Regions from separate parts of the Pseudoalteromonas sp. AWH4_217 genome, predicted to be linked through region 1. Evidence: predicted binding sites of a transcription regulator. Region 1 holds the regulator's gene; each other region holds the start of a gene.

Evidence for each region. Region 1 encodes sigma-54, which starts transcription at its own class of promoters, with help from an activator protein. Its sites were predicted from a motif close to GTTGGCACGNNNNTNGNNT; they were not measured.
Region 2: ACXAH1_RS16010 (DUF4097 family beta strand repeat-containing protein) is a predicted target of sigma-54. The motif match lies at 1,191-1,209, and genes of this name have one in related genera.
Region 3: ACXAH1_RS14950 (flagellar assembly protein T N-terminal domain-containing protein) is a predicted target of sigma-54. The motif match lies at 1,225-1,243, and genes of this name have one in related genera.

The regions. Positions count from the first base shown of each region.
Region 1 covers NZ_JBSWYM010000002.1:31,087-33,337, forward strand. Annotated here, with positions in the region: gene ACXAH1_RS01890 (PTS sugar transporter subunit IIA) at 1-28, opposite strand, end outside; gene hpf (ribosome hibernation promoting factor) at 31-318, opposite strand; gene ACXAH1_RS01900 (RNA polymerase factor sigma-54) at 344-1,852, opposite strand; gene lptB (LPS export ABC transporter ATP-binding protein) at 1,897-2,251, opposite strand, start outside.
Region 2 covers NZ_JBSWYM010000012.1:129,286-131,536, reverse strand. Annotated here, with positions in the region: gene ACXAH1_RS16010 (DUF4097 family beta strand repeat-containing protein) at 122-1,150, opposite strand; gene ACXAH1_RS16005 (MBL fold metallo-hydrolase) at 1,407-2,192, shown strand; gene ACXAH1_RS16000 (GNAT family N-acetyltransferase) at 2,189-2,251, opposite strand, start outside.
Region 3 covers NZ_JBSWYM010000011.1:74,289-76,539, forward strand. Annotated here, with positions in the region: gene ACXAH1_RS14950 (flagellar assembly protein T N-terminal domain-containing protein) at 1-1,184, opposite strand, end outside; gene ACXAH1_RS14955 (LPP20 family lipoprotein) at 1,319-1,819, shown strand; gene ACXAH1_RS14960 (ImmA/IrrE family metallo-endopeptidase) at 1,950-2,251, shown strand, end outside.

The DNA.
Region 1 (2,251 bases):
CCTGTGAAATCAATGAGCTTAGTTTCATGATTAGTGTCGAGTTAGCTTCTCTTTGTGCTTGATCACCTGACGATCAAGCTTATCGATGAGTCCGTCTATTGCGGCATACATATCCCGGTGTTCGGTCGAGGCGAAAATCTCCCCTCCGTTCACATGTAATGTGGCTTCTGCTTTTTGGATGAGCTTTTCGACATCTAGGATTACATGCACATTGTTGATGTGATCAAAGTGCCTTTCTAGCTTCGCAAACTTGTTTGTTACATAGTCTCTTAACGAATCGGTGATTTCTACATGTCGACCAGTTAAATTTAGTTGCATAAGCATTTTCCTTCTGTAGTTACGTCTAAATCAAGCTTTTACGCTGATTCGACGGTGGGATAGCCAAAGACTCTCGGTATTTGGCAATTGTACGTCTAGCCACTTTGATCCCTTGATCTGCCAATACATCCGCGATTTTGCTGTCACTTAATGGCTTAGCTGTATTTTCTGCGGCAATTAGCTTTTTGATCAATGCTCTGATTGCAGTCGAAGAGCATTCTCCTCCGTTTTCAGTGCTGACATGGCTTGAGAAGAAATACTTCAACTCATAAATACCGCGAGGCGTGTGCATATACTTTTGCGTTGTTACACGTGAAATTGTGGACTCATGCATGTCGACCATTTCGGCCACATCATTGAGTACCATAGGTTTCATCGCCTCGGGGCCATGTTCAAAGAATGCCTGTTGTTGTTGCACAATGCAATTGGTAACTTTCAATAAAGTTTCATTGCGGCTTTCGAGACTTTTAATAAACCATTTTGCCTCTTGCAAGTGCGAGCGGATAAACTGACTGTCGGTGCTCGACTTGACTGAACGGGACATAGCGGCATAGTGATCGTTTACTCTTATCTTCGGCATAGAGTCCGGGTTGAGTTCAACAACCCAGCGGCCTTTCACTTTTTTCACCGAGACATCCGGTATCACATAGTCTGCTTCTTCTTGCACTATACTGGCGGCAGGCTTGGGGTTAAGGCTGTGGATCAGGGTCATGACTTCTTTAAGCTCAGCTTCTTTGAGCTTAGTCTTTTTCATCAAAGTTCGGTAGTCACGACTTGCGAGTAGATCGATATGTTCCGTCAGAATCTCTTTGGTTTGGGTTAACCACGGAGTGGCTGGATCAAACTGATTGAGCTGGATACACAAACATTCCTGCAAGCTGCGGGCTGCAATACCAACGGGATCAAATAATTGAACACGTTTCAGTACGGCTTCGACTTCATCCAATTCGATTTGTTCGTCGTCATTGTCCTGATTCATACTCTCAACAATGTCTTCGCAGCTGATAGTCAATAAACCAGCGTCGTCAACGGCTTCGACGATTGCCAGAGCAATGGCTCTGTCAGTTGGGCTAAAGGGAGTGAGCTCCAGTTGCCACATCATGTATTCTTGCAGCGTCTCAGAGGTTTTTCCCTGATAGATGGTTTCATCTTCTGGCATAGGGCCAGAGCTGCTTGCCGGGGCGGCACTGATGTACTCATCCCAGGTGACGTCCATTGCCAGATCGTCACTGACGGTGTCTTTGTTTAATGCAGCGTCGCTGTCTTGCTCATAGTCACTGACAGCCGAGTCCTCAAAGCTGTCACTATCATTGGTTGCGTGTTGATCTAACTCAGTATCCGATTTGGACTGTGTTTCATTATCGTGTGATTCAGACTCACCCTCTTCCACTTCCAACAAAGGATTGCTATCAAGCGCTTCTTGGATTTCTTGTTGGAGATCTAGCGTACTCAACTGTAACAGACGAATAGCCTGTTGCAGCTGTGGTGTCATTGTCAGTTGCTGCCCCATGCGCAGCTGTAGCGATTGCCTCATGTATCTCTAACAATCCTTTTTGTTATTTACTTCTAATCTTATAACTATAGCCTGAATTGCTCACCTAGGTAGACATCCCGCACGGTTTGATCGGCCAGAACATGCTCCGGGGTGCCTGCTGCTATCAGTTCACCATGTGACACTATATAAGCTTTCTCACAGACGTCCAGCGTTTCACGCACATTGTGGTCTGTAATCAATACGCCGATACCGCGGTTTTTTAGGTGTTCAATAATTTTCTTTATATCTAACACTGAAATGGGATCAACACCAGCGAAAGGCTCATCCAATAAGATAAATTTTGGATCTGCCGCAAGCGCGCGTGCAATTTCTACCCGACGCCGTTCACCGCCCGACAATGCCATGCCCTGGCTGTCACGGATATGCTGAATATTAAAC
Region 2 (2,251 bases), on a different contig from region 1:
TACCTGAGTTGATGATGCCATTGTAGAAGCTGACATTAAGAAGTGCACTGGCAAAAGGTGACGCTTTACTTGCAAAAAGTGTCGTTCTTTTTCTAATAATGTGGACTGGTATTACATCGAACTAGTCGCGAATGTTGACTTCACCGCGGACTTTTTCAATGCGCTGGCCACCCGAAGTGTCACCTGTGATGGTGAGGCCACCTGCTTCAATCACTTCGATGTCGCCAGAGTCATCATCTATGGTAACGTGGCCTTTGATGTTTTGTACTACCAGGTTACCACTGCCATCGTTTATGTTGGCACTACCCTGCAAGTTCTGAACTCTGATAAAGCCGGAGTCATCGCGTAAGTCCAGCGAGTTGCCGCCACGGATCTCTAGATTGCCGGAGCCATCGACTATGGTCAGGTCGCCACTCAGGTCAGTCAGGCTGATGTTGCCTGATTCGTCGTCCAGGTTAAGAGAGCGTCCACCAATGATCTGCAGGTCGCCGGAGCCATCTTCGATGTCCATATCGCCGCTAATGTCAGTGATATAAACTTGCCCAGAGGCATCGTCGAGCTTAAGCTGACTGCCACCCTGAATACTGATGTCTCCAGAGCCATCTTCAATATCCAGCATGCCACTGACACCGCGGATAATCATTTGTCCTGAGCCATCATCAATTTTGACATTGGCCGCGCCATTAATGCTGATGTCCCCGGAACCGTCTTCCAGCTCAATATCACCTGTCATTCCTGTAATGGCAATGTCACCAGAGCTATCGTCAATATCCAATGCCAGGTGTTTAGGCACACGCACAGTGAGATCGATTCTGGGGCTATTGCCGCTGTACCAGACAATGCCGACCCGGGTGTTTTGCTTTGCGACCAGTCGAGCGTTGTTGCCGTCCTGCTCAAGACTGAGCTGATAGCTATGCTCTTTGTCGGTCAGTATCTTGGCATCGACTTCGATGTGTGTGAGGTTATCGTCACCAATGATGTCCAGTGAACCCGCACTGGTATCTGCGACCAGGCTGGAGAGGTTTGCTGCATCCAGTGTCAGGCTTTTTTGCAGTTCTACATCGGCCACTGTTTTGCTGTGGCCATCGATATGGATCACACAACCACTGAGTGCCAATGCTGCGAATAAGGGAGAGAGTGTTTTTATCATGGTGAGTTTCCATTTTGTTCTTTTTTGATATGTACAGGTTCAGCAAAACGAGTGCCAAAAATATATTTATAACAATATCAATTGGATAGCCTATTTTTAAGCCTTGGTTCAGAACGCATAGTGACTGAATTTAGTGAATTTAACCAAATATTAGTGTAACTAATTATGTGTGTAGGTTTGAGTGTGTCACTGAATTGTCAATTATTGCATCTAGCATTGGACTTGTACCGAGTGGCTTTCATTGACGAGCAGACAGATGTTACATTCGATAGTAACCCGGCCGACACAGGACAATACGAGTGATACACAGGCGCTGGCAAGAATTCCGGATTGCGCTATGTTTCTCGGGGTTGGGGCGGCCAGTGCTGCGGAGCTTGGGAATTCAGCATGTGTTATCTGCAGTAACGACTCACCCTGGTTACTTATCGACTGTGGCCACGATACCCTGTTGCGATTTAAGCGGGCTTTTGGCGGTCAGTCTCTGCCTCAGGCGGTATTTATTACGCACCTGCATTACGATCATATTGGCGGGCTGGAACAGCTCTACTTCAAAGCAGCATTGAGTGAGCAAAAAGTTCGCCTGTATGTGCCTGTGCAACTTATCCAGTCATTGTGTGCCATGCTGGCTTATACTGGGCTGGCAGAGCAACGTGAAGATATCTGGCACACTTTTGAGTTACACCCGGTTGGTGAGTACTTTTTTCATCAGCAGGTCCGGTTAAATTGTTACCCGGTGCGTCATCAGGCTCCTGGTAGTGCGTTCTCCCTGCATCTTCCCGGGCGGTTTTTCTATAGTGGCGATACCCGACCAATCCCTGAACTATTAATCCACCAGATAGGTCAGGGAGAGATCATATTTCACGACTGTGTGGCGTCGGGTAACCCCAGCCATGCTGGTCTGGATGAACTACTAAAAGAATACCCGCCAGCCATTCTGGCCAGGATATGCGCTTACCACTATCACGGAGAGGACGACGTCCGTGCGTTTGAAGACGCAGGCATTGGGTATGCCAAACCACAGCAAATAATTCCTTTTTGTTAAGCCCCTTTACAGTGCGTACCCTGATCAGTTCGACTGATACGGATCTCAGCCAGCATTTC
Region 3 (2,251 bases), on a different contig from region 1:
GCAAAGTCTTCCTGTTTCTGTACCATGACTTCGACTAAATCATTGATCTGGATATTATTCAGCGGCCGCTCTGAGATGTTTTCTGCAATGGCATTTTGCGCATTGACCTGAATGATACGCACCTGGTTGAGGGTTTTGATGCTTTGTGGGAAAAACTGATTGGTCGTGCCCTGCATATCTCGTCGATGAGAAATGGTGAGCAGCTGTCCTGCTTCAATGCCGTGATTACGGCCAAGATTTATCACTAACTTGCCTTGCTCGCGATGTAATATTTTACCTCTGCTGGGCAAGCATGACAGTGCAGAGTCCAGATCCTGGGCCACGCTGTTAAAGACGCTCTGGATCTGCTTGGCATAGTTGGTACGCCAAAAGGTATCGCTGTAGACATCAACAATCTTGGTTTTTTCAAAAGGCCAGACGCCGCTGACGGCGTAGTGTTTCTGCCAGACCTTGTCGCGGGTCAGGGCATCAAATGCAACAAAGTCGATTTTAAAGCTGCGCACATATTCTTCATCCTGCCAGAATGCGTAGTCATCGTTGGTTTTATCTCCCGCTGCAATGTCGGTGATCTGGCTCATTAGTACATACTGACTGTTGCTTAACATGGTCAGAGAGTCAATCAGCTGCCCATCATATTCAAAACGTTGGGTAAAAAACGGCCGAGCATTGATCGCATGATCCAGGTATGGGATCGGCTTAACGGTGAGGTTGCGCTGTGCCAGTGTATGATAAAGCCGCTCACTGCTGGCTTTTGCGATGTCAAAAATTTGACCCAGTCTGGCCTGATGAGGCTGGATCAGCTGGCTTTGTGTAATGGTTACTTGTTTTGCAATCGCCGCTTGTGCGCACTGCTCCAGCTTGGGGAAAATATCCAGATGCAAAGTGACACTGACGATCCCATCTTGCTTTTGTTCGGAAACGAGGTTGATCTGCTGGATCTCACCATGGCTCTTTATCTTGATTTGATCTTGCGTCAATACCCCATCGGCCAGTGTGGTAACACTAGATACCGTGGCGCCCGAGAAGATTAACGCCTGAGTAATGGCGTCCTGCACGGCTTCCTGACGAGCTTCGGCCAGATCTTCTGTGTGTGCATTGGCGTAGCCCGTGACCTCAAACCACTCTGCGCTGGCCCCAAAACTGGCGGTAGCCAGTAACACACTCATAATACGCGACAATTTCATGACTTTATTACCGAACTTTAAGCAAATCTCTAACTTAGCACAGCAAGTCCTGTGCCAAAGGTATTGGCAAGGTTTGTGCATAAAGATTTGTTACTTGATGATATGGCAAATGTGCCACACAGAGGAGTTACCCTATGAATCAGTTTAGAGCGCTTTGGCGTCAGCGGGTAGTCAACCTGCTCAAATCCTGTGCTGTTGTTACGGCTGCGGCACTGGGTCTGGCGGGATGTAGCTCTATCATAGACAAGCATGTTGAATACAGCTATGTGAAACCCGACTCTTATCCCGTGCTCAAGGCGGTTGGTTATGCTCCGCTGAGCTCTCAGCCGGGCAGCAGTGACAGTGAAAAAATGCTGATGGCCATTAAGGTCTCTAAGCTTGAAGCTTACCGAGAGCTTGCAGAGCAGGTGTATGGTCACCGATTGAGTGCCAGCACCACAGTACAGGGCGCAGTGGCGCAGAATGATGGGTTACGCAGCCAGGTGCAGGGTCTGATCCGAGGCGCCAAAGTCATGAAAAGCTATGCGGTGGGAGACATCTACACCACGGAACTGGAGCTTGATATGAAGCGGGTTTACGATTTGTATATTGGTGAGGTTAAACCACGTAAAGTGGAGCGTGTCACTTATTACTGAGCCAGGCCTGTCGGGTCAGGTCGGCCAATTATGCCCTTTGCTTTCAATGTGCCTTCAATTTATACTGTTTAAATATACACATCACCTCTGAATATCAGAGGTGTATTTCAAGGTAAATGGAGGCTGGTCTGTGCTGGACCCAAGAACTGAAGCTCAAAAGGTGCTTAAACGGCTGTGGAGTGATAACCAGTTTCCGGTTGATCCTGTGACTATCTGCAAGTCACTTGGGCTTGACGTCGTGGAGATGGCGCTACCAGAAAAAGTATCTGGGGCGTTGATCAAAGAAGCCGGAACGGATCCCGTGATTGTGCTGCATCAGGACGATCATTTAAATCGAAAGCGATTTAGCTGTGCTCATGAGCTTGGGCACTATATTTCCCGTATTGAATCTGACAACACGGATAAAGAATACGAGTACATTGATCTCAGAGG